2 linked regions of the Chloroflexus aurantiacus J-10-fl genome follow. The protein of the gene in region 1 interacts with the protein of each later gene in a pairwise test. Links are inferred from orthologs where the notes say so. Each region holds a gene or a part of one and is shown in the gene's direction. Other genes may lie near its edges.

Region 1 (15,851 bases):
TGATCCTCTGCCGGCTGGAAGTAGTCAACTTCCCACAGAATCTCCATCGGGTGACCATCGGGAGTCGTGAATTGATAGGCCGGCCCATGGCCGAGATCGCCGTCCAGCCAGCCGCGACCAAAGCCAGATGCTTCGAGCGCCTTCACCCGTCGCTCCAACGCCTGTGGTGAACTGGCCCGCCAGGCAACGTGGCCCAGTCCCGGCTCTCTGGCTTCGGTAATCTTGAGGGTATGGTGGTACCAGTCTTCATAGGCCCGCAGATAGACTGACTGACCCTGTTGGGTTGTCACCTCCATACCGAGCAGGTCGCGGAAAAACCAGAGTGTCTGATCAGGTTTGGGCGTTAAGATTTCGACGTGGGCTAACTGGTGAGTGTCAAAGATCGGCTCGCTCATACATCCCTCCTTTGTGCTTAACTAATGCTGACCCATCACAACATTGACATCGGTTGGGTTGATCAGATCATTCGTTGTCCAGCCATCGAGGTCATACTCGGCCATGCAGCGTTCGGCAAACGATTTCATTTGGGCCGTTACACCCATAGCCATCGCCGCGCCGAGGGTCTCGATCCGGATATTCTCGTGATTGCCGGCGTAGTTCCGCTCGTACAACTCGTGGCGACCACCAAATTCGGTACCCATGGCATCCCAGAGCAGTTTCATCAACTTAATCCGCTCCAGAGCACTGTAGCCGTTTGATCCGCGCACAAACCGATCCAGGTAACCACGCACTTCGGGGTTCTTCAGATCGGCGGCGTGCGAAGGGAGATAGATCAAGGCGCTGGCCACATCTTTCTCGATCAAATCTTTGATCTTGACGTAGGCGTCCGGTGCCATGACCCGATACGCGAAGGCAGCTTCGAGATTTGGCAGCAGGTAACCATCAACCCACGGCATCGGGTTACGTACCATCGCCTCTGTCAGTTGCCAGAAGAGATTGCGATATGTGACAATCTCACCCAATCGCGCCTGCACACCACGAAACTCGGCAACGCCGGTTGCTTCTACCGCTTTGAGCATCAGGCCGGTGATGAAGTCAAGTTTGACGGCAAAACGTACCCCGCCGTGGAGTGGGAAGCGATGACCAAAACCGGACAGCGGGAAGAAGGTGTTGACCTTCTCAATGTCGCCGTAGACAAACACGTTTTCCCAGGGGATCAAGACTTGATCGAACACCAGGATAGAGTCGTTCTCATCGAGACGGCTTGAGAGCGGGTAATCGAAGGGACTGCCGGTGACTGCCGCATTATACTCGTAGGATGTGCGAGCGATCAGCTTGATACCGGGCGCATTCATGGGAACGGCGAAGATCAGCGCAAATTGCTTCTCTTTGATGGGGAGCGGCCCGTAATGCGCAATAAAATTGACATGGGTCAGGGCACTGCCGGTTGCTACGACCTTTGCCCCTGAAACGATTAGACCGGCATCAGTTTCGCGCTCAACGTGCATATACACATCACGAACCTCGTCTGGAGGCCGGTTGCGGTCAATCGGTGGGTTGACAATGGCGTGGTTCCAGTAAATCAGCTCTTCCTGGGTCTTCCGATACCAGCGGCGAGCATTTTCCTGGTAGGGAGCATAAAATTCAGCATTAGCTCCTAACGTACCGGTAAATGCGGCTTTGTAATCAGGTGCGCGCCCCATCCAGCCGTAGACGGCTCGCTGTAGTTCGGCAATGGTGTCTCGCGCCCGCACCAGATCGGCAACCGTTCGCGAGCCAACGAAGAAGGGATGTGTCCAGCCGCCACTGCCGGTATCGGTCGGCATTGTCCACTTCCAGTCTTCAGGCCCACCTCGTGCCACGTCTTCCTGGTGCAATTCGTGCAGACGATCATACCAGCGTGCCACCATACGCGCCGAGTTGCGAAACGCCGGATGGGTAGTAACATCCTTCACCCGCTCCCCTTGAAAGTAGATCACTCGATCATCGCGCAGGCTGTCCAGATACTCACGCCCGTTCATCGGGCGCGCACCGGCTACGGTAGTCTCCGTCATCGCTTCGGATACCGTCATAACCTCACCTCCCTGTGAAATGAATCCCAGCGCCGTTGCCGCGTTGTGGTATATCCCTGGCTTTTTATCTTCGCGGTGATTTTGATTATAGGGGGAGCACTGGCCGGTGTCGATAATGAAATTCGACATAGTCGAACGCGGGTTGAGATTGTGGAAAATGTGCGTGACAACCTGTCTTCGTGTACAATGGTGACAGTTACCCCAAACCATATTCATACGGAGGTCTACGATGGAAGGACACGAAGTTGCTGTCGAACCATTCGTCTTGAGCGAGATTGATGGACGTGGAGTGGTTCGCCTTACCCTCAACCGGCCACGCCAGTTCAATGCCCTGTCGGAAGAGATGCTCGAAGCACTGCAACGTGAACTCGATGCGATTGCCGCCAATCCGCAGGCACGGGTGGTGGTGTTGGCGGGCGCCGGTAAAGCCTTTTGCGCCGGTCATGACCTCAAGCAGATGCAGGCGCATCCCGATCAGGCTTACTACGAAGACCTCTTTGCCCGTTGTACGCAGATGATGCTGACGATACAGCGCCTGCCGCAACCGGTCATTGCACGTGTGCACGGGATTGCCACTGCCGCCGGATGCCAGTTGGTAGCAATGTGTGACCTGGCTGTTGCGTCGACTGAAGCAAGGTTTGCCGTGTCGGGGATTACGGTTGGTCTGTTCTGTTCGACACCATCGGTTGCGCTGTCGCGCAATATCGGGCGTAAGGCCGCTTTCGAGATGCTGGTCACCGGTGAGTTTATCGATGCCGTTACCGCACAGCGGTTAGGGCTGGTCAATCGGGTAGCAGCACCGGCAGACCTCGATGCCGAGGTGCAGCGATTGGTGGATGCAATTTTGGCGAAGCCGGCAGAGTCGATTGCTATCGGCAAGTCGCTCTTCTACCGCCAGCTTGAACTGCCAATGGAAGAAGCTTACCGGCTGGCCGGGCAGACGATGGCATGCAACATGATGGAACCGTGTGCTCAAGAGGGGGTCAGTGCATTTGTCGAGAAGCGTCCGCCGGCGTGGGCGAATGTCGAACGCTAACAACAGGAGCTATACTACCCACCTTTTGGTGAGTAACGCACGAAAGGTAAGCGTCCGCGAAACGATGATTGTGTGTCCCTCCGCTCGACGAGGCTTTGCAACGCTGTAGCACGTCGTCCTCACTTGCCGGGTGTTGCTAACGCGAAGGTGGTACGTGAACACGGTTCGCCGGTTCATCGTACCACCACTGCCGGCGAGTCGGGCACGATGCAAGCCTGATGGAGCGTGAGGGATACGGAAGTTGTACGCGATGTCTACCCAGACCCGACTGTCGTTGGCAGCAGACAACAGCGGGTATGCCATACCAGGCGGGACAGTTGGGAGTGGAGTGTGGCCCGCAAGCGCTAGCTGGATGCAGGGGCAGGGTCTGGCTGTCAGAGGATGTCAGCAGGCAGGCCAGGGTTGCCTCAGTACCCTGCGTCAGACGCGGCGCAGGGTACAGTTGTTGTTGATACTGTCTGAACCTCCTCTCATGGCCATGGAGTGGTATACTGAATTTATCAGGACCGACGTTTCCAAGAGGAGGAACCTTTGTGAGTCGGCGTCCCGATATTGTGCTGATCGTGCTGGACACCCAGCGTCGCGATAGGCTTTCGTGCTACGGCTATTCCCGACCGACCTCGCCTCACCTCGATGAACTTGCGGCTGAATCGACCCTCTTCCATCGTGTCTTTACCGCTGCCCATTGGACGATCCCATCGCACGCTTCGATGTTTACCGGTCTCTATCCATCCGAGCACGCGACCAACCAATCATACGCGGCGCTCCCTGCCGGCATTCCAACGCTGGCAGAACGCCTGCGGGCAGGTGGGTACATGACAGCGGCGTTCTGCAATAACCCACTGGTTGGTGTCGTTAACAATGGTTTACAGCGTGGTTTCGAGAGTTTTCTGAATTACAGCGGTCTGCTGACCTCACGTCCGAATCAGGCAGGCGCACGTGCCGGCCCGATCAGTCGTTATCGTCAGTGGTTCAAAGGCCGCCTGGCAGCAGTCCTTAACCGTATTCAGAACGTATTTGCTCGTTCTGAGCTGATGCTGGAATTCGCGTTCACGCCGCTGATGGTGCCGATCTGGCAGACGGCGCTCAGTTTCAAAGGGAATACTCCCAAATCGCTCGGTGATGCGGCGCGCCTGCTGATCGAGCGGCGCGGTGTTGAGCCAAACCAGCCCATTTTTGCCTTTATCAATCTGATGGGCGTTCACATGCCGTACCATCCGGATCGGCGGATGATCGAACGGTTCGCGCCAGACGTGATCCGCGACCGGGAAGCAGCGCGCTATGTACGCCGCTTCAACGGCGATGTTTTCGGCTGGCTTGCTCCATTCGCCGGAGCAGATGAACGGTATCGCCACGTGCTCAGTGACGTGTACGATGCCGAGGTCGCTACGCAAGATGCACATCTTGGCGAATTTCTGCGTCGTATGCGCGAGAGTGGTGCGTTGGACCGCACGCTACTCCTGATATGCTCTGACCATGGTGATCACCTGGGTGAGAAGGGTATGGTTGGGCACGCCATGTCAGTCTACAACGAACTGATTCACGTACCGCTGATAGTGCGCGATCCGGAAGGCGACTTTCCGCGAGGTACGGAGGTCAATCATCCCGTATCATTGCGAAGGGTATTTCACACGCTCCTCAGCGCCGCCGGGATCGCCAGCGGCGCTGAGTGTGATCGCTCACTGGCCCAATCGCCTGCCGCCGATCCTGATGGTGGAACGGTCTTCAGTGAGGCAGAACCGCCGCAGAATGTTCTGGGTATCATGCTGCGTCGCCAGCCCGAGCGGGTGCGTGCAAATCGCTTCGATCAACCGCGCCGTGCCGTGATCAGCGGTTCGTATAAATTGATCCAGACCGGGGAGGATCAGGTTGAGTTATACGATCTCGATGCCGATCCCCGCGAAACGATTGATCTGGCGGCTATATTACCGGAACGAGTCGAAGAACTTCAGGCGCGCCTCAGCGCTTTTGTACGCCGTACCAGTGCCGTAGCACCGCTTATTCAACGTGCTGAGAGTGTGGATGATCCGATCTTGCAGCGGCGTTTGAGCGAACTAGGGTATCTTGAGTAACACCTATGTATCCACCTGTTGATCCGGTCATTATTCAACTCGGCCCACTAACCCTGCGCTGGTATGGCGTGCTGATCATGGCGGGTGTTATGCTGGCCGCGTGGGTTGGCTCTCGCCATGTTGAGCGCCGTGGGTTTGATCGCGAGTCGGTGTGGGACCTGTTGCTCTGGGTGCTGATTCCGGGATTGTTAGGTGCGCGCCTCTACTATGTCTTCATCCAGTCATCGCGTGGCCCGGAAGGATTGGAGCGCTTTTTGAGCAATCCGGCGAGCATTCTGGCAGTGTGGGAAGGTGGTCTGCACATCTTCGGCGGGTTCATATTTGGCGCGCTTGGATTATGGGCGTTTGCCCGTATGCGGAAGGTGCCGATCCTTGTCTATGCCGACGCGATTGCGCTCGGTCTACCGCTGGGGCAGGCTGTCGGGCGGTGGGCCAATTTTATTAACCAGGAACTCTACGGTCCACCAACCACCTTGCCGTGGGGATTGCGTATCGATCCCGAATATCGTATCGGGCCGTACCGCGATCTGGTGGCATTCCCAGAAACAACCCGCTTCCACCCGCTTTTTCTGTACGAATCCCTCTGGAACCTGATCGGCTTCGCGTTGATCTTTTTCATCTGGCGTCGTTACGGTGATCGCTTGCGTGATGGTGATATAGCGCTTATGTACCTGGTATGGTATCCGTTGGGACGCTTCTTCATCGAGTTTCTCCGTACTGACTCGTGGTTTTTCCCCGGAACACCGTTCAATGTCGTACATGTCCTTTCATTCGCTGCGGTTGTTGGCGCATCCGTGCTGCTCTACCGGCGGTACCGCTATCCAACCGTGAGCGCAAAAGCTGAATCATGACTTCTTTTCCCCGTCTCCTCATTATTGGTCTTGACTCCGCCGAGCCGTCGCTGGTATTTGAACGCTGGCGTGCCGATCTGCCCACGCTGAACCGCCTGATGGCCGAAGGGGTCTATGGCGAACTGGAGAGCTGTATCCCGGCGATCACTGTTCCTGCCTGGAGTTGCATGATGAGTGGGCGCGATCCGGGCGAACTCGGTGTCTATGGGTTTCGCAACCGTGTTGATCGTTCTTATGGTCGCATGGTTGTTGCCGATAGTCGGGCAATCCGGTTTCCACGTTTGTGGGACATCCTCGGTGACGCGGGGTGGCGTGTAGCAGTGATCGGCGTGCCCGGTACGTATCCGCCATCCGCAGTCAATGGTACGCTGGTCTCCTGCTTCCTCGCACCGTCGACCGATGCGACTTACACCTTTCCCCCGACACTCGCGGAGCGTCTGGCTGCCTGGAGCGCGGAAGCGACGCCGGGACACACCTATCTACTCGATGTTCCCGATTTCCGATCCGATGACAAAGCGCGCATTGTGCGTGACATCTATGCCATGTGCGATCAACGTTTCGCGATTGCCGAAGCGTTGATCAGGGAGGAGCGCCCCGATGTGCTCATGCTGGTGGATATGGGAGTGGATCGTATTCACCATGCCCTCTGGAAGCACATGGATCCGCAACATCCGTTGTTTGTTCCCGATTCACCCTTCGCCGATGCGATTCACGCATACTATCGCCACGTAGATACCCAGATTGCCGCTTTACTGGCACACTGCGCTGCTGAGACGGCAGTGCTGGTCGTGTCTGACCACGGGGCGCGGCCACTTATGGGAGGAGTGCGAATCAACCAATGGTTGATCGCTCAGGGCGATCTGACGCTGCACACGATACCGGACACGCCAACCAGCCTCGATCAGGCGGATGTTGACTGGTCGCGCACCCGTGCCTGGGGAGCAGGCGGTTACTACGGACGCATCTTTCTCAATGTGCGTGGACGCGAACCGCAGGGAGTCATTCCGCCGGCGGAGTATGAACGTGTACGCACCGATCTGGCGGCGCGACTGGAAGCAATGCCCGGCCCCGACGGTCGTCCACTCGGAAATCGGGTCTTCGTGCCACAGCGCCTCTATCGCGCCGTGCGCGGCGTTGCCCCTGACCTGATCGTCTACTTTGGCGATCTTGCCTGGCGGGCGGTGGGAACGGTCGGCGGCAATGGACTATTCACCCGCGAAAACGACACCGGTCCCGATGACGCCAACCATGCCCAGCATGGCCTTTTCATCTGGCGCGATCCGCAGCGTCCTGGTAGGGGACAGCGCCTCGGCAATGTACAGATTTACGATATACTGCCTACCCTGTTGAGCCGGTTCAACATCCCGATCCCCGCAGGACTACGCGGTACGGTATTGGAACTGTAAAGTGCTGATGGTCAATGTTGCCGATTCTGCCACTGACATTGAGGTTTTGCAAACAGAAAGCGCACTGCAACAGGCAGTGCGCTTTTATGGTGCCCCCAGCGGGATTCGAACCCGCGATCTCCACCTTGAAAGGGTGATGTCCTAGGCCACTAGACGATGGGGGCCTGACGAGCTGGCATTATACCATACTTTGCGATTGTTGCAACTGGTCTAAAGTCTGACCGGTTGCCGACCAGCCGTGCGTGTGAGCAGAGAGGTGGTTGGTGGCGCAGAGACGGTTCAAGCACCGCCCCTGTGCCAATGGATTGAGCCGGTGCGCTACGCATCAGGCAATTCATCGTAGTAGTCGGCCAGACCGGCCAGCGTCATCTGGGCCAGAAATGGAGTGACCTCGTTGCCGAGTGAGGTGCGGAACGCACTGTAATCAATCGCCACCGCCGCCTTCCAATCGCCTGCTGTGGTAAAGCGTGGTAAATAGCGGCGCAACTGCGCTGCCAGCAGCCGACGCGGATTGGGAAGGGCAAAGAGCAGGACGGCCTGCTGAAGGTACTGCGAGAAGGCCGTTGGGTCTGACTCGTCGGCAACTGGTGGTTCACCGAGTTTGTCGATAATTCGACGAATGATCTCCGGCCCGATATGAAGCGGGTTAAACATCGGATCGCGGAACAACTCGACACAGTAAGCGTCGAGTGCCGCCGGATCGCGGTGCAATTCAAGGGCTAATGCCCGTTGACCGTTTAATGCCCGCACTGCCTCGGCAATCCGCGCCTGCTCATCTGCATCGGGCGGATCGGCCAACCAGGTGCCTGCGCACCGGGTTAAACGAATTGCCTCTTCTCCACCGCCGGCTCGATCTACCGGACGCACTGCACGACCGCGCATTGCTTCTCCCTCTTGTTTTGAATGAACCGTTGCGCCGTCCAGTATAGCATGAACTGTCTGCGTGATTGTTGCCACAAAACTTGACTTTTTTGCCTGACAAATTGACATTTATTGCTGCTCTGAGTACAATAGCAGATAGAACGTAAATAGTTTAGCGTAAAGGAGCCAACTGTGGCCCGTATTTACAACTCGATCACAGAACTGATTGGTAACACGCCGCTGGTGCGGCTTAATCGCGTTAATGATACCCAGGCTACCGTGGTAGCCAAGCTCGAATTCTTCAACCCGGCCAGCTCGGTCAAAGATCGTATCGGTCTGGCAATGATCGACGCTGCCGAGCGTGAAGGGTTGATCCGACCCGGCGAGACGGTCATTATCGAGCCGACAAGCGGCAATACCGGGATCGGTCTGGCGTTAGTCGCTGCGGCACGTGGTTACCGGCTAATCCTGACGATGCCGGAAACGATGAGCATCGAACGGCGCAAACTGTTGCGTGGCTTTGGCGCCGAGCTGGTGTTGACGCCGGGTAGCGAAGGGATGCGGGGAGCCATTGCTCGCGCCGAGGAGTTGCTGGCCGAAATCCCCAATAGCTTTATGCCGCAGCAGTTCAAGAACCCGGCCAACCCGGCCATTCACCGTGCCACTACCGCCGAAGAAATCTGGCGCGATACTGACGGTCAGGTCGATATTGTGGTCGGTGGTGTCGGTACCGGTGGCACACTCACCGGCATTGGCGAAGTGCTCAAACCGCGCCGACCGAGTCTGCGCATTGTCGCAGTCGAGCCAGAGGCTTCGCCGGTGTTGTCGGGTGGCAAGCCTGGGCCGCACAAGATTCAAGGCATTGGCGCCGGGTTTATCCCAGATGTGCTGAATACCAGCATTCTTGACGAGATTCAGCAGGTGAGCAACGAAGATGCCTTTGCGATGGCCCGTCGGCTGGCTCGCGAAGAGGGTTTGATGGTCGGTATCTCAAGTGGGGCTGCGGCGACCGCAGCGCTGCGCGTGGCCCGCCGTCCGGAGAATGCCGGTAAGCTGATCGTCTTTATTGTGCCCTCAAACGGTGAACGTTATCTATCAACGCCACTCTTCGCTGAAGAGTGATCAGCCGCCGGAACAACGACCGATTGCCCCAACCTTATAGTTGGGGCAATTTTACTACTCGCATGAAACGCATCTACATCTGTCTTGGGCCACATTGCCGCGGGCGCGGTGCAGCCGATGTTCACATCGCATTAGAAGATGCTATCTGGCGCGCCGGCTTGTCCGATCAGATCACGTGTATCGCCGGTAGTTGTCAGGATCGTTGCACTATTGGCCCCAATCTGCTTGTCTATCCGGGCGGGCGTCGGTTTCACGGCGTGACTCCAACGGAGATTCCTACTCTCATCGCACAGCTTGCTGATACCGGTGTATAATGCCAGCGCATGCGTCGAATGCGCTGTTTCGCTGTATCATCGATCAAGCAGGCTGACTATACGTCGTGGGAACCGCTGTGCAACAGGCTATGCTCCGCTATCGAGTCTGGTTCGTCCGCCTTGGGCTGACGGCCATTTTACTGTTAGGGTTCTACCTGCGGACGCTAAATATCGCTGATTGGGACTCTGGAACCGGTCAGCATCCTGATGAGCGCTTTTTTACGTATGTCGCCTCAACGGTACGACTACCGGGCGATGTAGCTGAGTTTTACGACTCCAGTCGTTCACCACTTAATCCGCGTAATTACGAACAGTTTCCCCTTTACGTCTACGGGCCGCTCCCTATCATGCTGACGCGGGCCGTCGCGGTGATGCTGACTCCACCAGAAGAGCTGCCGGCGCAGGTGCTCACGATTGCCGGGCCACCACGGGTAGGGGCCGATCCAACAGCGCCAACCGAACGACGTACCGATTACGGGCCGGCAATTGCCAACCCGGAACGAGCCTGGCCACGCCTGACACCTCTGATCTGGTGGCTGAATCCCGACCGCGTTAATCTGACGAGTTACGGTGAGATTGTTAAGGTTGGACGCATCCTGGCGGCGCTGTTTGATCTCGGTAGCGTCGTCCTTATCTATCTGATTGGCTGCCGTTTGTTTCGGCGACGGGTGGGCCTGATAGCGGCACTGCTGACAGCACTCACGGTCATGCATATTCAGCAGAGCCATTTCTTTGTCGATCCGGCCTTTTCAACCTTCTTCTGCCTACTCGGGTTGTACTGGACGGTGCGGGTTGCCCAGGGGGGTGGCGTTGGTTCGTATCTCGCGCTCGGTCTGAGTATCGGAGCAGCAAGTGCTAATCGGATCACGATGGTGACGATTGGTGGCCTGGCGGTGGTAGCAACACTGATTGCGGCTCAACGGGTATTGCAGGGGCAGCGCTGGTCGACTCTCGTCAATCGCTGGGTGCAGCGCGAACTGTTGCTCTTGATCCTCGCCGGCCTGGTCTCGTTTGTCGCATTCCGCGCCCTCGCTCCCGATGCGTTTATCGGCTCGCGAGCCGATTCGCCACGCATTGATGGCCCGTCGCTCCTCCACGGTGCCGGGTTTTTTGATATTCGGCTCGATCCCCGCTTTCGTGAGAATTTAACCACGGTACGCGCCCTGGTGACCGGTGAGTACGACTTTCCGCCCGGTCAGCAGTGGGTTGGCCGACCGGCCTATATCTTTCCGTGGCTGAATATGGTGTTGTGGGGGATGGGGCCGTTGCTGGGGCTGGCGGCCTGGGGCGGATGGCTCTTCTTCGCCGGGCGGTATGTCCGGCGTGGCTGGCAATGGGCGCTTCACCCGACATCACTCATTGGGCGGCCATGGCATCCGGCCTGGGTGCTCTGGTGTTGGGCGACGTTCTATTTTGCCTGGCAAGGCAATCAGTTCGCCGTCACGCTGCGGTACCTGCTGCCAATCTATGGTGCGCTTACGGTGCTGGCGGCCTGGGCACTGGTGACTCTGGCCCGGTGGGGACGCCGCCGACTGCATGCAGTTGTCGCGGTTCGCTCGATCTCCTGGCGGCAGCGGCTCACCGGTACCACACAGCGCCTACTATTCTGGACAGCCAGAGTTGCGCTGCCGGTCGTGCTGGTAGCGACCGCTGTTTGGGCCTATGCCTTCTCACGCATCTACACCGTTCCCCATTCGCGGGTACAGGCAGCACGCTGGCTCGCCGAGCATGCCCAACCCGGCAGTGTTGTCATGTCCGAGCGCTGGGACGATCCGCTCCCGTTGCAGGCCACGACAAATGCCGCCTGGAACATCACCTTTTTTGGGATCGATTCGTCACCGTATGCCGAGGACGAACCGGTCAAGTATTTCGGTAATGGCAGCGAACCCGGTCTGCTCGATCAGCTCGATCAGGCTGATTACATCACGCTGACCAGCAATCGTGTGTACGATAGTACCTCACGGTTGCGGATGCGCTATCCGGCCCTGATGCGCTATTACCACTACCTGTTCAACGGTGAACTCGGTTTTGAGCTGGTGGCGGAGATTACCTCGTATCCAACGATCCTCGGCATTCGCATTCCTGATTGGATGGCCGAAGAGGCTTTTAGCGTTTACGACCATCCGCGCGTGCTCATTTTTCAGAAGACACCGCTCTATAGCCGTGAACGGGCCGAGCGATTGATCACCGAAAATGTCGAATGGGGCGAGGTGTATAAGTCGCCGCTTTTGATTGCCGACCGTAACCCAACGGCTCTGCGCCTGACCGAGAGTGTCTGGCCACGATACGCGGCTGGCGGTGAATGGTGGTCCTGGTTGGGCACCACTCCCTTCGCCGCGATGTGGTGGCTGTTCTGGCTGGAAGGATTAGGGCTGGCGATCTTTGCCGTGATTGGGCCACGCTTACGTAACCTGCCCGACCGGGGATATAGTCTGGCCAAGATCGTGGGTCTCTTGCTGGTCGCGTATCTGGCGTGGTTGGGAGGCAGTCTGCATCTGGTACCGTTCGCACCGACCACACTCTGGACAATCGGGATGGTTGTGCTAGGGGTGGGAGGATTCATCGGTTGGCGTGAACGTACTACATTGCGCCGCATCTGGCACGAGCGCTGGTCGGCGCTCGCTATGGCCGAGATGGTCTTTCTCGCTTTCCTGCTCATTGGCCTGACGTTGCGCTGGTTCAACCCCGATCTCTGGCATCCGGCACGCGGCGGCGAGAAGCCCATGGACTTCGCCTACCTCAATGCGGTGCTGCGGAGTGCTGCCTTTCCACCCCTTGATCCGTGGCACGCAGGTGGGTATATCAACTACTACTACTTTGGGTTTGTGCTGGTTGGTGCGCTGATTCATCTCAGCGGTGTCGCGCCGGCAGTCGGCTACAACCTCGGTGTGGCGACGATCTTCGCGCTGACAGCGTTGGGGGCGTTTGGGGTGGTGTATAACCTGCTGGCAGCACGTTCACCGCAACCGCAGCGTGAACGAACAGCGCTGATAGCCGCCGGATTGGCGCCGGTTCTCGTCTTGCTGATCGGTAATCTGGCGCAGGCTGGCTGGTTCTTGAACGGCTATGCCGCCGAACAGATGGCCAAAGGACGGTATGAGTGGGCCTTTTGGGATGCCACCCGCATTACCCCGGGTACCATCAATGAATTTCCCTTCTTTACGTTTCTGTTCGCCGATCTTCACGCCCATATGATAGTGATGCCCCTGAGTCTGGCGGCATTAGGGCTGGCGCTGGCGTGGATGCGCAAGGGAACTGCCGCACACTGGTGGATCATCGGTCTGCTGGGCCTGGTCGCGGGTGCGATCCGGGCCACCAACACCTGGGATTATCCAACGTTTGTTGGCCTGGCCGGGTTGATGGTGGCGCTGGCAACGGGTCGGCGCTGGCGCCAGGCCGGGCGAGGGTGGCCAGCTACACTGCTGGTTGCGCTGGTCGTTGGGGCTGCTCCGGCTCTGGTCGGAAATATCCTCTTTGCGCCATTTATTGCCAGCTTTGCCACCGAATCCAGTGGCATTGCCCTCTGGCAGGGGCCTGGCTTTACCCTGCTGGAGACGATCCTGACCGCTGAACGCACCACAACCGGTCAGATCGTTCAGATTGGTGGTCACTGGCTCATCATCTGGTTCGTGTTTGTGGGATTGTGGGCGTGGCGACAGCGGGAAAGCCTTTTGATAGTGATTGTGCCGCTGGCGGTCTGGCTGGTGGCCCTGGGCTTGAATCTGCCGGCAATCCTGCCTCTGATCGGCGTGCTGGTCACAACAGCCTGGCTCTTGTGGCGCATCCGTCGTCGTTCATTCACGATCATCGTGCCGCTACTGTGGGCGTTTGGCGGGATCGGGCTGTGGGCCATGGTTGAGATGGTGGTGGTGCGCGGTGATGTAGGGCGCATGAATACCGTCTTCAAATTCGGCCTGCATACGTGGATACTGCTTGCCCTCGCGACCGCGGTTGCGCTTCCCTGGTTGTGGGCAGCAACGCAGCGATTGCTTCCTTTCTGGCGTTGGGGACTACGCAGCCTGTGCGCTCTCTTTCTGGCTGCCGGCCTGGTGTACCCGGTCACCGCTGCTCCGGCCCGGATTGCCGACCGCTGGAACCCTGACGCACCGCGCACGCTTGATGGCGCGGCATTCCTGAACACTATCACCGAGATGCGCAATGGCCCCGGCTACTCACTTGATGAGGATGCGGCAACGATTGACTGGTTGCGGCGGAATGTGCGGGGAACGGCGATCATTCTCGAAGCTCATCAACCATCGTATCAGTGGGCCGGGCGTATCGCAACCTTTACCGGTCTGCCGACGATCCTCGGTTGGGAGTGGCACCAGATTCAGCAGCGCAGTGCAGTCAACGCAACGCCGGTCATCAATTATCGTCAACAGGTCATTGCCGCGATCTATAACTCTCCCGATCCGACAACAGCGCTGGCGGCGATCCGTCGCTATGGCGTGGAATATATCTATGTCGGCGGGGTTGAACGACAACTCTACAGTGCTGAAGGACTGGCAAAATTCGCTGCGTTGGTAGATCAGGGCGAACTGGAACGGGTCTTTCAGGCCGGGCAGAGCGTGCTCTATCGCGTGCGCACACCGGGCCAGCCACAGATGCTGACCAATGATCTGCCGATCCGCGCCCCGTCGCTGCGCACGACACCGGCGCTGGAGTTGTTGCAGCCGGTGCAGGATTTACCTTCAGTGGGCCGATTGAGCTGGAATACCATGCTGAACGAGCAGCCGTGGCTGGCTATCGTGGCCTGGTTACTCGTCTGGTATCTCATCGCCGGGCTGGGTGTATTGCCTGCCTATGCGGCTCTGGGGGTACACGGTCTGGCCTGGGCACGCCCGATTGGCTTGATCTTGTTGGGGTATGTCATCTGGTTGCCGGCCAGCCTTGGCTGGTGGCGGTACGATAGTGCAGGTCTGGCGGGTGGGCTGCTGGTACTGATCGGGATTGGGCTATTCCTCTGGTGGGTTGGCGTGCGCCCTGAGCGAGCGGCGTGGCGGTCACTCCTTCCCGGCGAGGCGATCTTCCTGGCCGGTTTTGCCGCCATGACCATTATTCGCGCGCTGAATCCCGATCTGTGGCATCCGGTTTGGGGTGGTGAAAAGCCGATGGAGCAGGGCTTTCTCAACGCCATCCTCCGCAGTCCCCAGATGCCACCCTACGATCCATTTTATAGTAACGGGTATATCAACTACTACTACTACGGCCTCTATCTGATGTCGGTGCCGATCAAACTGCTCGGTATCGATTCGGCAGTCGGTTTCAATCTGGCATTGGCGACGCTGTACGGCATGCTTCTGGCCGGGGCTTACGAATTGGGCACTCGTCTGGGTGGGCGTCGTCGCTACGGTATTGTCGCTCTCAGCCTGATCGGTCTGATGGGGAATCTGACCAGCCTGATCCCCGCCGGCTGGTCGCTGGGAGCACAGGGATTGCGCCTCTTGCTGAGTGGTCAGGCCGAACTGCTCGGTGATTGGTTTGTCGGGCCGAGTCGCGTCATTCCCTATACGATTAACGAATTTCCGCTCTTCAGTTTCCTGTACGCCGATCTGCATCCGCATCTCATCGCACTGCCGCTGGCGCTGCTGGCAATCGTCTGTGGCTGGCACCTCATCTTGCGCCCTCAACGTCCGCTCTGGCTCCTCAGCGCACTGACCCTGGGGACATTAGCGGTGACAAACTCGTGGGATTTTCCGACCTACGGTCTGTTGTGCGGGCTGGCAATTATTGCCGGTGCTATCCGTCGCACCGGCTGGCGCTGGCAACCACTGACGCTGGCCGTCGTGCAGGCCGTGGGGCTGGGGTTGGGATCGTTGCTGCTCTTCGCGCCCTTCTTCGACCGCTACTGGCCGATGGTACGTGGCATTGGCCTGGTCACCACCGGTGTCACGCTTCCCCTGGATTATCTGCTTATCTACGGCGTGCCCCTGATCATCGTGATTCCGGTGATTGCCGGTGGATTGCTCCAGCGCTGGCGAAGCGGCTTTGCCGGTCGCCGCTGGGCACTAATTGCAAGTGGGATCGGTCTGCTGATGATCATCGGTGCTGCCGTCCCCGAACTGGCACTGCGGCTGTCGCTGTTCGTTGTGTTGATGGTGACGACGATCTTGCTGATGCGACGGGCAGCCGGCGCACCGGCATGGTATGCGCTTCTCCTGTGCTGGGTGGCGTGGG
Region 2 (16,062 bases), 680 kb from region 1 along the record:
CGACGCAGGTCACACCCGCTTCGATCATCTCAGCTAGACCGAGCAATGTGCCCCAATAGACATCTTCAGGGGTGAGATTGGTCTCCAGCGGCCAGATAATGCCGTTGAACCACTCTTCGATGGGAACATCTTCAGCGACACCGCGAAACAGACTCATCGCGGTGTGGGAGTGACTATTGATCAGACCGGGAATAGCAAGCAGACCATCAGCGGCCAGAGTTTCACGAGCAAGACCGGGGCTGATGTCGGGAGCGATGGCGACGATACGTCTATCGGTAATCGCAATATCGTGTTGCGGCAGCACGGAAGGAACGCCGTTGGCGATCTGAAGTACGTCGGCGCGTTGAACAAGAAGATCGTACATAACGTTTCTCTATATTGATATTGCACTTCGGTTATTATGGGCATTGTAACCGGAAATCTCAAGATTGACAAAAATTGAACATTTGTGCTATAATAGTCTCAGCGCCGGCATTGCACAACAATAGCCACCAGGCGCAAAGGGACGAATCGGTACGGAGAATTAGAGGAGGAAGCCATGCCGGCCAAACCACAGAGCGAACGCAGTGTCACCCGCACCTATCGTACAGCGATCAAACTCGGCGACGACTTTATCACCATCGAAGAGACGATTACCCTGCCAATTGATGCTGATGATCAGATGGTTCAGCAGGCCGTTGATCTCGGCTGGCGGATTTTTCGCAGCCAACGCGAAGCAGTCGAACAACAGATCGCCCACATTCGCGAGCAATACACGCCGGCAACGGCCATTACAGTGCGCGATCCCGATGCACCGGCCAGTGAGCGACAGCGCAACTTCATCGCTGCCCTGCAACAGGCATTGGGTTGGTCGGGTGAGCAACTCGCCAGCTTCGCCCAGCAGCATGGCTATGATCTGGTCTCGCTCAACAAAGGCCAGGCATCGGCCTTCATCGATGAGCTAAAGCGTCTGAGTGATGAACACCAGCGGGTTGTCATCGCCGAAGAGCGTGCGCGCTACGCAAATCAGCCGATCACCGATAAGCAGCGGAACGCCATTGCTTCACTGGCCCGTGACCTCTCACTCGATCCCGACGCCGAAGCACAGCGTCGGTTTCAGGCTCCGGTCGCTCAGCTTACCAACGAACAGGCAGCCACGCTGATTAATGAGTGGCAGATGGCTCAGCGGGCAAGGGATGGTCGCCGGTCAGGGTAGGCAGGGTTGTAAAAGTCATCTCATTCATTATTGACAGGCTCGATCATCGTGACGAGAACGTCCGCTATCTCCATGCCCGTAGAGACGGGCGATATATGCGAGCGTATGCGGGAAAGAGGGGCTGGGGATGAGGGGCGACGAGTCGGCAGGTTCAGAGCCAGCGGGTTAAAACCCTGCCTCACTTCCTTGAAGCCCCTTCGGGGCTGGCCTGCTGGTGGGGAGCAGGCGCCATACGCACGCATGAGTAGCCTCAGCGGGGCTGCCACGTCGTGAGGGCGAGCGTCAGCCCGCACGAGCGCAGGGCTGGCCTGGCGGTGGAAAGCAGGACGCTGCGGAACCCATAACCGCCTGGTGTGCGTGACGAACGATGCGCCGTGTCCAGCACGATGCGCTATGAGGGGTCATACCGGCTGCTGAGTGACATATGGGTAATGCATAGCGCACGCGGGAGAGGGGCGACAGAAGTCTTCTCCAGGGCATCCTGATGCGTTAGCTGATATGTTCTGTTCACCTGTGAGCATGGACGTGCGAGCCTCCGGCTCCATCCCCTTGGGCGCACGAGCCTTCGACGCCGTCACCCTGGGAGTGCGCGCCTCCGGCGCGCCCAAAACCCGTGTCCGTTAACCCTGCCGACACTCACCGATTCAATTCGCGTCTCCGGTGTTTGAAGTACGGCAGCCAGGCTGCTATATCGGCCATGCTGCGTGATACCAATCCGTGGAATGCACCGGTCATCGGTCGATGGTAGACGAAGGGACACAGCAGTGTCGTGCAGTAGGCCGGGTGATGGGGTAAATTGCCGAGCACACCTCATTCCTATCCGCCCTCTCTTGTTAGATCGCTCTCCCACGTGGCCGACAGGGTGAAACCACGCTACATTTCAGGGCATCTTTTACGAGACTGACCGGAATGCAGTATGCTCACTTCTCACCACCCTGGGAGCGCGCACCTCCGGCGCGCTCAAAACCTGTGTCTGCTAAACCTGCTGTCAATCGCCGATCAATTCGCGTCTCCGGTGTTTGAAGGACGGCAGCCAGACTTCTGTATCGGCCATGCTGCGTGATACCAATCCGTGGAATGCACCGGTTCACCGGTCGATGGTGGAACAGAGGGACACAGCAGTAGTGTGCGGTAGGCCGGGTGATGGGGTAAATTGCCGAGCACACCTCATTCCTATCCGCCCTCTCTTGTTAGATCGCTCTCCCACGTGGCCGACAGGGTGAAACCACGCTACATTTCAGGGCATCTTTTACGAGACTGACCGGAATGCAGCATGCTTACTTCTCACCACCCTGGGAGTGCGCACCTCCGGCGCGCTCAAAACCTGTGTCTGCTAAACCTGCTGTCAATCGCCGATCAATTCGCGTCTCCGGTGTTGGGAGGACGGCAGCCAGACTTCTGTATCGACCACGCTGCGTGATACCAATCCGTGGAATGTACCGATTCACCGGTCGATAGTGGAACAGAGGGACACAGCAGTAGTGTGCGGTAGGCCGGGTGATGGGGTAAATTGCCGAGCACACCTCATTCCTATCCGCCCTCTCTTGTTAGAACCTATTTCAAAAAAACGTCTACGAGAAGTTATCTCATTCCTGACCGACTCTGTGATTGAAACAATCCAATCTCGCACCTCCGTGACCAGTGGTGTCAACGGCGTGCCAGGCGCCGGATCGTGAGCACGGCTGCTGCGGCAGCATGGCTGCCGCACTCCAAACGTTGCGACACGCGCATAACGAGCGGGCACGGCAACCTATCCAGCGCGTGATGGCACGACCGGAGCTGCGCTTTGCCAGCAGGACAGGAGCAGGATAAACGGTCTTTGGTGATTGGCAAGCGTTCATGTACCTGTGCGACAGTCTGGGCGCACGACAGCACCGCTTTTATGAATAGATCGCTCTCCCACGTGACCGACAGGGTGAAACCGAGCCACGCTTTAGCGCATCTCTGACGAGACTTACAGAGATGCAGCATGCTCACTTCCATCCAATCACGCCAGGGCGGAACATCGTATCCCACTTTCGCTCCGGGTAGCAAATGATTGCTGCCAGGGAGTGCCGACGTCCACCGAACTCCAGATTGCGGATCGCCTCACCAACGGGTGGCGTAGATGCCGCAACGCTGTCATGCCTGTGAACGGCGACTCTCGCGCCGGCAGCGCTCTGAACAGTAACGTACCTCGTCCCAGCAGCGTGCCCACTTTTTGCGCCATTCAAACGGTCGTCCGCAAACGGCGCAGATTTTGGTTGGTAGTTGCCCTTTACGCTTTGGCGTATGGATCGTAGCGTTGGTCAATTTTGTTCTAGCCATAACGGCGTACCTTTTTGCCTCGCAGAACGGTTATATATACAGGAGCATAGTACCGTAAGTCTGATGAGTGAGCACGATAGCCGATCTCGAATTTTTGTGCCGGCAACCGGGCCGGTTCGGGTTGATGTCTCACTTGACTACAGGAGCAGGCTATGTATCACGCTACGCCAGCTATGTTCAACCGTGTACTGAACTGGCTCTTTCCCGACCGTTGTGCCGGTTGCCGGCAGTTGACCGGCGATCTTTTCTGTGCCGCCTGCCGTAAGCGACTACGGCCTTTCCCGCCCTTTCCGCCGCCTGCTGGCCTCGACAGGGCCTGGGTGGCGTTTCGGTATGAAGGTGCGCTGGTCTCAGCTATTCACCAGCTCAAGTATGGTCGACGACGCCGGGTAGCCCATGCCCTGGGCGATCTGCTGGCTGCGGCTGCCGGGCCATTGGTGGCTGATGCGCTGATTGCGGTGCCATTGCACCGTGACCGATTGCGTGAACGTGGTTTCAATCAGGCTGCCGAGCTTGCAGGCCGGCTTCGGCAAGCCGGTGGGCCGCCATTGATTGAGGGGCTGGTGCGGATACGCTCTACCCAACGCCAGGCCAGGCTGGCGGCCAATGCCCGCGCTGCAAACGTTGCCGGAGCTTTCGCCTGGAACCGACCAACTCCCCCACCACCACATCTGATTCTGGTTGATGATGTCTTTACCACCGGGGCGACCCTGGCAGCCTGCGCGGCTGCTCTGCGTGCAGCCGGGGCACAATCGGTTGGGGCGATTGCGCTGGCGCGTTCGCTGATTGACGACTCCGTTGTACAATAGAAGTATACGCGCACAGAGTGCGCTTCGGCAATCTACCATTCTCAGTCAGGAGGGACGATGATGTCTGACATCGAGCAGCTCGCTGCCGCCCACGAACAATGGGAACAGCAGTGCCTCTGGCCAGCCCTGCGCCGCACGCCTGAACGTTCTGGCCCCTTTATGACGACCAGTAGTGCACCAATTGAGCGTCTCTACACCCCGCTTGATCTCACTCGTGATGGCGAAACCCTGACCGACCACTTCCTGCGCAACATCGCCTACCCCGGTCAGTATCCGTTCACGCGCGGCATTCATCCGACCGGCTATCGCGGCAAATTGTGGACGATGCGCATGTTTGCCGGCTTCGGTAGCGCCGAGGAGACAAATGCCCGTTTCAAGTATCTGCTCGAGCAAGGGCAGACCGGATTGTCAATTGCGTTTGATATGCCCACGTTGTACGGGCGTGACACGGATCATCCGCTGGTTGAGGGTGAATTTGGCAAGTGTGGGGTGGCTGTCTCGTCACTGGCCGATATGGAGATTTTGCTGGCCGATCTGCCGCTGGATCAGGTCAGCACCTCAATGACCATCAATTCGCCGGCGGCGATGATTTGGGCCATGTATCTGGTGGTGGCCGAAAAGCGCGGCATTCCGTGGAGCCAGTTGCGGGGTACGATTCAGAACGATATTCTGAAGGAGTACATTGCCCAGAACGAATACATTTTCCCACCTGAACCGAGTATGCGGCTGGTGGTCGATACCATCGAATTTGCCGCTCGCCACGTACCACAATGGAACCCGATTAGCGTGAGTGGGTATCACATCCGCGAGGCTGGTAGCACTGCTGTGCAAGAGCTGGCGTTTACGCTGGCCGATGGCTTTGCCTATGTCGAAGCGGCGCTGGAGCGGGGTCTCGATATTGATGAATTTGCCCCCCGGATCAGCTTCTTCTTCAATGCCCACAATGACTTCTTCGAGGAGATTGCCAAGTATCGCGCTGCCCGGCGCATTTGGGCGCGGGCGATGCGTGAACGCTACGGTGCGAAGAATGAGCGCTCGTGGTGGCTGCGCTTCCACACCCAAACCGCCGGCTGCTCGCTCACTGCCCAGCAACCTGAGATCAACATCGTCCGCACGGCGATCCAGGCGCTGGCAGCCGTGCTCGGTGGCACACAGAGCCTGCATACCAACTCGATGGACGAGGCGCTGGCGTTGCCGTCGGAAAAGGCGGTAACGATTGCTCTGCGCACGCAGCAGATTATTGCCTACGAGAGTGGTGTTGCCAACACGGTTGATCCACTCGGCGGTAGCTATTTCGTCGAAGCGTTAACCGACCGCATGGAGCGTGAAGCTCAGCAGATCTTTGACGCGATCAATGCCCAGGGTGGGGTGATTGCAGCGATCCGCAACGGCTACTATCACCGCGAGATTGCCGATGCTGCCTATCGCTATCAGCAAGAGATCGACCGTGGGGAGCGCATTATTGTGGGAGTGAATGCGTTCCAGGATGATGAGCCGCTGACGATTCCGATCTTGCAGATGGATCCGGAGGGCGAGAAGCGTCATCTGGAGCGACTGAATAGGGTGCGGCGTGAGCGCGATCAGGCGCTGGTCGCTCGCCGGCTGGCAGAGTTGCGCGCCGCCGCTCAGGGGAACGAGAACATGATGCCGGCAATCCTCGACTGTGTACGGGCGTATTGTACACTCGGCGAGATGTGTGATGTGCTGCGTGAAGTGTTCGGGGTCTATCAGCAAGACTCGGTGATCGTGTAGCAACGGCTTCATGGTCAGAGAGGGATTGTTTTCAGGGGCGCAGGGCATGCGCCCCTGTGATTTTTTCTGCACAGGGGCTGTCTGTTGATAATATCCTATCTAGTTTAACAAAAGTCATCGCTCGTGATCGTGGCGTCGCATCAGCGTCGCCCTGAGCGCGGGTGTGGAGAACGGTGTTTCTGCTCCACACGTGGCATCACACACCGGCGTAAATACAGTTTCCCTGACAGGTTAGCCGGGGGGCAATCTGGAAAGGATACATAACGGTACGCATACTCACTATACTGGATAAAAACTGGTTCCTTGCTTTCCCACAACCGGGAAGCATCGGCGACAACGCAGAGGTTTTCGTCATGGCAAAGCGCCACAAAGGTAAAATCGTTGTCTGGAAAGACGATAAAGGGTATGGATTTATTGAGTCTGCCAATGGTCGCGATAGAGTCTTCTTTCATATCCGTCATCTCGCTGATCGGCAACGGCGTCCAGAACTCAATACTTCCGTTACCTATGCCCTTGGCAACGACGACAAGGGCAGAGTGCAGGCTATCGATGTCCGCTTCGGTAATGAGCCGGTTTCATTCGTTGTGGTTACCTTGCTGGTAAGTGGTAGTTTCTTCGCTGCCCTGGCTCTCATCACCTTCATCGGTGGTATCTCGCCACTGCTACTGATTCTGTATGCACTTTTCAGCAGTATCACCTTCATCGCCTATGAGTTCGACAAAATCAACGCCCGCCAGGGCCGACGCCGCATCTCCGAACGCAGTCTGCACCTGCTTGAACTGCTCGGTGGCTGGCCCGGCGCACTGGTTGCGCAGTGGTATCTTTCGCACAAGAATCGAAAGGCGTCGTATCAACGGGTATTCTGGCTGGTAGTATTTGTCAATCTGGGTGTTTTGTTCTGGTATTGCTATCAGGTGCTCACATGACACACACTGAACGGTGATACCAGGACACGCAATAAGACAACGCTAACACTCCTCTTATTGCGTGTCCTGGTATTCTGGAGTAAAATACCTTGTGTGATACATCAAACAATAACCAAAGGGAGGTAGGAACAGCGCTATGCCGACCTACGTGTACGCCTGCGATGCGTGTGGCAAACAGTTTGAACAATTCCAGAGCTTCAAAGACGAACCACTGACCGTCTGTCTCTGTGGTCAGGCCGGCCGGGTACGCCGGGTCATTCAACCGGCAGGGATTGTCTTTAAGGGTTCGGGATGGTATATTACCGACAGCCGTGGTTCCAGCAGTGGCTCGGTGACGAGTAGCGACGCCGGCAAGGACAACAAGAGTGATACCAAGAGTGACACCGGTGACGATTAGACATTCGTTCACATCATATTGCACGCCGCTGTGCCGCACCCGTTCGCATCAGTACATTGCTGTTCAGGGTGCGGCTTTCCGTATCCCTTCTCCATTTTCTCCTCTTGCTGCCTGCTACTGTCGTTAGGGGTGCTGCCTGATCCGGTAGCGCCCCTTCTGCATCTGCGCTGACGCGCACCTACCTGCGCACAGTTTCCTCTTGTGTCTGTTTGTGTCCTGTTTGTTCACGAGGTTATTACGAGGTTATTATTACCGGGGTAATGTCGATGCGTATGTCACATGCACTGTGTGTATTGCGCGATGATATTCGCGCCATTTTTCGCAATGATCCCGCTGCCCGTAATCTGGCCGAGGTATTGCTGTATCCTGGACTGCATGCCATTATTCTGCACCGCCTGGCCCATGCCCTCTACCGGCGCAATATCCCTTTCATTCCGCGCCTGATTTCGCAGATAAGCCGTTTTCTCACCGGGATTGAAATTCATCCCGGTGCCCGCATTGGTCGCGGATTTTTCATCGATCACGGCATGGGAGTAGTGATTGGCGAAACAACCGAGATCGGCGATTGGGTGATGCTCTATCAAGGGGTGACGTTGGGGGGAACCGGGAAGCAAACCGGTAAGCGCCACCCAACGGTTGAGGACGAGGTGGTTATTGGCGTCGGGGCGATTGTGCTGGGCGCTATCACGATTGGCAAAGGTGCCCGTATCGGTGGCGGTGCCGTTGTGGTCAAAGATGTGCCACCGCACTCGACCGCCGTGGGAGTGCCGGCACGGATCGTGGCTCGCCGCGATCCGGTAACCGGTCTGTCGCGCCGGGTTGAGCAATTGCCCGACCCCGAAGGCGAGATGCTGCGCGGTTTGCACGATAAGGTGCTGGAACTCGAACTGCGGATCGCCGATCTGGAGGCAGCTACCCATGTTCATCACGAAGAGCATCGCCTCAAATACGACGCATTGCCCGATCAGCTCTGGCAAACGCTCTTGAATGACTCATCGTCGGTTGAAGAAGAGTATAATCAAGGTGCCGGTATCTGAAACCGGGAGACAACTGTTTGCAACATAGTGAGTTCGTATGACGATTCAACTCTACAATACCCTGAGCCGCCGCCTCGAACCGCTGGAGACGATTGAACCCGGCGTGGTACGGATGTATGTCTGTGGCGTGACTCCCTACGACGAAGCCCATATCGGGCACGCAATGTCGGCCATCGTCTTCGATGTCATCCGGCGCTATCTTGAATTTCGCGGCTACGAAGTGCGGCATATCGTCAATTTTACCGATATTGATGACAAGGTGATCGCCCGTGCCAATGCGCTCGGTCAAGACCCCCTGACGTTGTCGGGGCAGTATGCCGCCGAGTTCCTCGCCCAGTTGCAGGCTATGAATGTCTTGCCGGCAACCGCCTATCCACGAGTATCAACCACGATGCCGGCGATTATCGCCTTTGTGCAGGGCTTGATCGAGCGCGGCTATGCCTATGTCGTTGATGGCGATGTCTATTTCCGTGTTCGCCGCGACGAAGACTACGGCAAGCTCTCTGGACGTTCGCTCGATGAGATGTTGAGCGGAACCCGCTTCGAGGTCGATCCACGTAAGGAGTCGCCGGCTGATTTCGCGCTCTGGAAAGCCGCTCGCCCCGGCGAACCGTCCTGGGAGAGTCCGTGGGGGCCGGGCCGGCCTGGCTGGCATATCGAGTGCTCGGCGATGGCGATGGAACACCTCGGCCCACAGATCGACATTCACGGTGGCGGCACCGACCTGATCTTCCCGCATCACGAAAACGAGATTGCCCAAAGCGAGAGTTTGACCGGGCAGTGCTTTGCCCGCTATTGGGTACACAATGGCATGCTGCAACTGGTCAATCCGCAGACGCGCCAGGTCGAAAAGATGTCGAAGTCGTTGGGCAATGTAGTGACGATTGCCGATTTTCTGAGCCGCTACGACGCCGATGTCTTCCGTTTGATCGTGTTGAGCAGCTCGTACCGCAGCCCGCTGACCTACAACGACGAGGTTGCCGCCGATAATCAACGCAAACTCGAGCGCTTGCTCTCGGCCCTGGCACCGGCCACCGGGACGGTACACGAAGGGCCGGCAGTGACTGCCCTGCGCGAGGCGGCAGCACTTGCCCGTGAACGCTTCATCACGGCAATGGACAATGATTTCAACAGCCCGGCAGCCCTCGCTGCCCTGTTCGACCTGGTACGGGCCATCAATGCAGCACGCGACGCCGGTCTCGATAACGATGCGCTGGCAATTGGGCAGCAGACCCTGCGAGAGCTGGCCGGTGTGCTCGGTCTGCGCTTGCAACCACGGCAACGCACAACCGGTGCCGAAGCCACTCCGTTCATCGAGTTGTTGATCGAGGTGCGGAGCGAGTTGCGTAAGGCAAAACAGTACGCCCTGGCCGATATGGTGCGCAACCGGTTGAGCGATCTGGGTGTCACGCTTGAGGATGGCCCGCAGGGCACGCGATGGAAGTGGGAGAGGTGACGTACATTCATGCAAACAACATCCTGGCTCGAAATTGCAGTTGAAGTTGACCCGGAAGCCGTGGAAACGGTGTCCGAAATCCTGGCCCGTTACGGCTACAATGGTGGTGTCGTGGTCGAGCAGAGCTGGATCGCTGGCGATGAAGGGCCAGAATTCCAGTACGATCCCAACCGACCGGTCTGGTTGCGTACCTATCTGCCACTCGACGCGCAGGCCGAAGAGACCCGTCAGCAGATCGAACATGCCCTCTGGCACGTCCACCAGATTCGCCCGCTCGGCCCGATCCAGACTCGCACACTGGCCGAAGAAGACTGGGCGAACGCCTGGAAGCAGTTTTACCCGGTGCTGCGCGTTGGCGAGCGCACGGTGATTGTGCCGTCGTGGCTGGAATATCAGCCGCAGCCGAACGATGTTGTCCTGCTGCTCGATCCGGGGATGGCGTTTGGTACCGGCCTCCACCCAACCACCCGTCTCTGCCTGCACCTGCTCGAACGGCTGGTGCAACCCGGACAACAGGTGCTCGATCTCGGCACCGGCTCTGGGATTCTGGCGATTGCTGCGGCAAAACTCGGTGCGGGTCAGGTACTGGCACTCGATAACGATCCGATAGCGGTACGGGTCGCGCACGAAAATGTTGAGCGCAATCAGGTGCAAGACCTGGTGACGGTAGCCGAAGGCAGCCTGGGCGCCGGGCAGGCGATGGGGCACTGGCTGTCTGGCGATTTTGGGCCGGAAACACCCGATCCCACCCTGCACGACAACACGCCCCAGGCCACCTTCGATCTGATCGCGGCCAATCTGATCGCGAAAGTCCTGGTGCTGCTGGCGCCTGATCTGGCGACAGCTCTCAAACCCGGTGGTCTACTGATTAGTAGTGGTATCATTGATGTCAAAGAGGCAGAGGTCGTAGCGGCCTTCGCCGCAGTCGGTCTGCAACAGATCGAACGCCATGTTGAGGGTGAGTGGGTGGCTCTGGTTCACCGTCGCCCACAATAGACCTGATTTCGATAAAGACGCAAACCTATGCAGACACTCTATCCAATTCTCTGTGAACCGCGCCTGGTTGAACCGCTCTGGGGTGGTCAACGACTGGCACCGTGGCTCGATCTGCCGCACCCCCATCCAGAACGGCTGGGTGAAATCTGGCTGGTCTTCGATAGCAATCGGGTCAGCAACGGCCCCCTGGCCGGCACAACGATTGCCGATCTGGCCCGTGCCTACGGCACCGCCCTGGTCGGTTCCCGACCGTTCGCCCGCTACGGTGCCGATCTACCGTTGCTGGCGAAATTCATTGATGCCGCCGACCGCCTCTCGGTACAGGTGCATCCCGACGATGAGTATGCCCATACGTTTGAGGCGCATACCGGCTTCCACGGCAAAACCGAAGCCTGGTACATTCTGGCTGCCGAACCGGGGGCAACGGTGACATTGGGCACGTCCACGGTGCTGGAACGTGAGACACTGGCGCGGGCAATCGCTGATGGTACCGTCGAAACCCTCCTGGCGCAGCGGCCGGTTCAGTCCGGCGACCTGATCTTCGTACCGGCGGGGACGATTCACGCCATCAACGCCGGGATTATGCTGTTTGAAATTCAGCAGAAATCGGATCTTACCTATCGCCTGTACGATTACAACCGCCGCGATGCCCGTACCGGTCAGCTCCGCCCGCTGCACATCGAGCAGGCGCTGGCGGTGAGTCGGCTGGAACCGGCGCACACTGCCCGGTTGCGTCCACTGCCGCTCGATGCACAACGCGAATTGCTGGTAGCCTGCTCATCATTTGCACTCGAACGCTGGCGCGTGCAGGGAGAAGTAGCGGCGAAGACCGACCCCGCTTCGCTTGAGATCCTCACCGTCATTGGCGGGACGGCACAGCTTACCTGGCAACAGCTTACCCTCGACCTGCCACGCGGAACGGCGGTCCTCTTGCCGGCAACCCTGGGAGCGTACCGACTTCTCGCCGATGATGCAACCCTGTTGCGTTCATATATTCCCGATATACCGGCGTTAATCAGCACACTTGGCGTATCACCGGGTACCGGTCCAATCTTCCCCTAAAGCCGATGGTTGATGACACACTCGCAATTCCCAACACACGCCGCTTCTTCGTCAATCCTGGCTGGCTACGCACCGATCAGGTAGAGATTGATGATGCGGCCATCATTCATCAATGGGAGCGTGTCTTACGCCTCCGCGCCGGTGATCGGGTGATGCTGCTCGACGGACAGGGATTGGCGGCAATCGTTGAGATCACTCACATTGATCGGCGACGCGCTCGCGGTCAGGTAGTGGCTCGCTGCCAGGCTTCCGGCGAGCCGGCTGTGACCTTTGATCTCTATCTGGCCCTCATCCGTCCTGAGCGCTTCGAGTGGGCAATCCAGAAAGCTGTTGAGCTAGGGGTATACCGGATTGTACCGGTGACCTTCGCCCGTTCGCTCATCACCGGTCGGATTGACGAACATCGTCTGGCGCGCTGGCAACGCATTGCTACCGAAGCAGCCGAGCAGGCCGGACGCGGACGATTGCCGGTTGTCGCTGAACCGCAGTCGTTCGCGGCGGCACTGACCAGAGCGCATACCGCCGACCTGGCTATTCTGCTCGATGAACAGGCAACGGTGCATCTACGCACAGTGCTGCCGCCACAACCATCGTTACGCCAGATTGCCATTTATTCGGGACCCGAAGGTGGCATTGATCCCGCCGAACGAACGGCGGCGCATCAGCACGGCATTCAATCGGTGTCACTGGGACCACGCATTTTACGGGCCGAAACGGCACCGCTGGTAGCACTGGCCATGCTTCAATATGCACTTCAATACTAGAAAAGATACTGCTATGGAACGGGTGTGGGCAATTATCGGCAAAATCGTGCAATGGCTGGCTGTCGTGACCGTGGCGTTTCTCGGCGGGTGGATTACCGGCCGTATCGTCGGCGTCTCGCCGATTGATGTCTTTATTACCGGCGTTTCCAATGCTGACGCCCGCCTGCTGACCCCCGGTGACCGCCGGCAATACGCTGCCGTGTTCTGGGATGTATGGGACCTGGTGGAAGGCAATTTCTACCGTCCTGAGAGTATTGATCGGCAGCGCATGATCTACGGTGCCATCCGTGGCATGCTGGCCACCCTCGACGATCCCTACACCTTCTTCCAGGAGCCAGAGGAGGCACAGCAGAATCGCGAGTCAATGGAAGGCCGTTACGAAGGGATCGGTGCCTACCTGCGGGTCGAGGATGGGATGATTGTGATTGACCGCCCCATCCCCAACTCGCCGGCAGCACAGGCCGGCCTGCAACCGGGTGACATTATCCTGGCCGTCGATGATCAGGAACTGGCTGAACTGATCGCTGGCCTGAACGAGAACGACGCCAGTGCCCGTGCCGTCAGCCTGATCCGTGGCCCGGCCGGATCCGTCGTTCGCCTGACCCTGCGTCGCCCGGCAGAGGATCGCGTCTTTACCGTTGCCATTACTCGTGCCGCCATCCCGTTGATCACCGTTAACAGCACCATGCTGCCGAATGGCATTGCCTACATCCAGATCACCGAATTCAAAGCCACCACCACCGAGTTGCTTGATGCCGCAATTGCCGAACTGCGGCCGCAACAGCCACGCGCCATTGTGCTTGATCTGAGAAACAATTCCGGCGGCTTTTTAACCACTGCGCAAGAAGTCCTGGGTCGTTTTTACGACGGCATCGCCCTTTACGAAGAGGAACGAAGCGGGGTCAAAAAGGAGCTGCGTACTATCACTGCCGTACCCGACCGCCGGCTCTACGACATACCAATGGTTGTCCTGGTGAATGGTGGATCGGCCAGTGCGGCCGAGGTCGTGGCCGGCGCCTTACGCGATCAACGGCCCAACACCGTACTGCTCGGTGAGCGCACCTTCGGCAAGGGATCGGTGCAAAACATCTACACGTTACGCGACGGGAGTAGTGTACGCATCACCATTGCCCGCTGGTTAACCCCTGCTGGCGAAGCCATTAACGGTGTCGGCATTACCCCCCAGCACGTGGTACCGGCCTCGAATGAGGCGACTTACCCTGTCCCCTGCGTCCCTGATCGTCCCGCCGATACGAGCTGTGCTGATGCTCAACTCTACTGGGCTTTACAGTTATTAGAGAACGGAACCGCACCACCACCGCCGGCAGAAACAGAAACGGCCCCCTAAGGGGCCGTAGACCGGACGGCGGGCAAAGGGGCAAGCGCGAGGAAACGGCGTGCAGGGCGCCGTGGAGGTTGAATTGGGGAGGCAGAGATCCTGGCTGACAGGAAGGATACGGATGAACGTCATCGCGTATCCGGTTCTCTTGGTTGCCCGCCGCCAAACGGCACAATCACAGTATAGCAATGATGCAGCGTGGCAACAGGAAACGAGCAGCTACCATCGGTAGCGATTTCCTCACTCGCAACAGCGAGTTGACGCTTTGTGCTATGATAGCCAGTCAAAGGCTGAGCTGTAATGCTCTGCTCGTTGGCATCGTTTATGAGGCGGCGGGTCAGAGACATTACCATTGACAGATACGGTATAATACGAACACAAGTTCTATTACAGGTGGGGGTCTGAGGTGGCTATGAACAATCCACGCCCCTTTATTCGCAGCGAACGACGCCAGGGGGCAGAGAATGGCGCTGAGCTGCGCGAATATCGGCTACTCGAACGCATCGGACAGGATGAACTGGCTATCATCTACCGGGCCATTCATCAGACGCTGAACCGTCCGGTGTATATTTCCCTGTTACGACGCCACGACTGGATTTCCAGTAGCCGGTTTCAACTGGCCGCCCGCCTGGCAGCAAGTTTGAATCATCCCCATCTGTTGCCGGTGATTGATGCCGGTCACGATGAGCGCTACGGCGACTATATGGTAACGCCGTATGTCGATGCCCGTCCGCTCAGTGATCTACTGGCTGAAGGCCCGCTGGAACTGCCACTGGCTATGCGCATCATTAGCCAGATTGCCGCCGCTCTCGACTATCTCCACGAGCAGCAGATCATTCATCGTGATGTGCAACCGGCGAACATTCTGGTCACGCCGCAGGGCAATGCCTATCTTACCAACCTAAGCCTTGCTGCTGCTCCTGATGCCCCTGATCTGAGCCAGATCGAGGAAGCCGATTATGTAACCCCCTATTCAGCACCTGAACTGCGCCTGATTCAGCACGAGGCGCATCCGGCGCTCGATATTTATAGCCTGGGTGCCGTGGCCTACCATATGCTGAGTGGTGAACTTCCTCCCACCGGTCTGATCGCCGAACTTGATCTAGTCGGTAAACCACCGCCTCTGACCCTGGCCGAACGGGTGCTCTTGCGTATGCTGTCACCGCAACCTAATCTGCGTTTCACAACGGCCGGCGCTGCTGCCAATGCCCTCCGTCTGGCACTGCGTACCCTGCTCGATCAGTCTACCACCGATATGGAGGAGTCGCGTTGGGAAGCCTGTGCCGAGTGGTTTGAAAATCCGCTGGAACTGGCGCTCAGCACCGATCTCTCGAACCTGGCCGACCAGTTCAACGATTTTCTCAGCGAGTCTCGCAAGCGGGCAGATAAGTGGCACCGGCGCAACTATGTGCGGCAGTGGCTCAACAACTGGAGTCGCAAAAATCGTTTTCGGCGCTCTTCACTCGGTCAACTGATCGAGCTTGAGACGATTGCCAGCTTCAATATCTATTTCTACGAATTACATGTTCTCTACGAGACACGCACAAAGCCAGAAGTGAAGATTCGGCCCATGAACCTTGACGAACGACCCCAGGCCGAACCGGCCCTTGATCTCTGGAGCGTGCCACTACCGATAGCAGAGGAGTTTAGTTCGGAAAAAGGCGGTGACATCGTTCTTCCAGGATCACGGCGCTTTTTTACCTGCACTGAATGTCAGGGATCGGGTCAACTGGTATGTCCACAGTGTCAGGGTAAAGGAACGATCAAACCACGGAAGACGCGCAATGACGAGACCGATCCGGTTGATCAGACCTGCAATCGCTGCAAAGGCTACGGGAAAGTGCGGTGCGAGAAGTGTGCCGGGAACGGCAATCTGGTCGAAGAAAAGGTGTTTCACTGGTCGCGGCGGGCGGTTGAGCACCAGAATGATGACGATAGCGAAGGGTTGCCCAATAACGTACGCACCCTGCTACGCCAGCGCGCTCAACCGGTCTACGAAGCCGAGATCGATCTTTTTGATAG

Evidence for each region.
Region 2: the proteins of cysK (region 1) and epsC interact in binary tests that used the Escherichia coli proteins (3 or more experiments, as listed by UniProt). The link is inferred for Chloroflexus aurantiacus J-10-fl from one-to-one orthologs.

What each region holds. Positions count from the first base shown.
Region 1 is NC_010175.1:1,849,481-1,865,331, reverse strand. The notes cover bases 7,644-10,395. They hold cysK (cysteine synthase A), read left to right. Parts: upstream 7,644-8,430; coding sequence 8,431-9,360; downstream 9,361-10,395. Other genes in these bases: CAUR_RS07000 (DUF2298 domain-containing protein), read left to right, coding at 9,764-10,395; CAUR_RS21740 (hypothetical protein), read right to left, coding at 9,492-9,614; CAUR_RS07015 (hypothetical protein), read right to left, coding at 7,696-8,259. Outside these bases: CAUR_RS07050 (catechol 2,3-dioxygenase), read right to left, coding at 1-395; CAUR_RS07045 (4-hydroxyphenylacetate 3-hydroxylase N-terminal domain-containing protein), read right to left, coding at 417-2,012; CAUR_RS07040 (enoyl-CoA hydratase), read left to right, coding at 2,242-3,048; CAUR_RS07035 (sulfatase family protein), read left to right, coding at 3,582-5,120; lgt (prolipoprotein diacylglyceryl transferase), read left to right, coding at 5,126-5,971; CAUR_RS07025 (alkaline phosphatase family protein), read left to right, coding at 5,968-7,377; more of CAUR_RS07000, read left to right, coding at 10,396-15,851.
Region 2 is NC_010175.1:2,524,447-2,540,508, reverse strand. The notes cover bases 6,575-9,537. They hold epsC (serine O-acetyltransferase EpsC), read left to right. Parts: upstream 6,575-7,652; coding sequence 7,653-8,423; downstream 8,424-9,537. Other genes in these bases: cysS (cysteine--tRNA ligase), read left to right, coding at 8,461-9,537; CAUR_RS09630 (FmdB family zinc ribbon protein), read left to right, coding at 7,126-7,386; CAUR_RS09635 (DUF1294 domain-containing protein), read left to right, coding at 6,575-6,989. Also shown: CAUR_RS09660 (amidohydrolase), read right to left, coding at 1-364; CAUR_RS09655 (hypothetical protein), read left to right, coding at 539-1,195; CAUR_RS09650 (DUF2256 domain-containing protein), read right to left, coding at 3,317-3,502; CAUR_RS09645 (ComF family protein), read left to right, coding at 3,655-4,311; CAUR_RS09640 (methylmalonyl-CoA mutase family protein), read left to right, coding at 4,369-6,063; more of CAUR_RS09635, read left to right, coding at 6,417-6,574; more of cysS, read left to right, coding at 9,538-9,879; CAUR_RS09615 (50S ribosomal protein L11 methyltransferase), read left to right, coding at 9,889-10,875; CAUR_RS09610 (type I phosphomannose isomerase catalytic subunit), read left to right, coding at 10,903-11,937; CAUR_RS09605 (16S rRNA (uracil(1498)-N(3))-methyltransferase), read left to right, coding at 11,943-12,701; CAUR_RS09600 (S41 family peptidase), read left to right, coding at 12,715-14,049; CAUR_RS09595 (protein kinase domain-containing protein), read left to right, coding at 14,453-16,062.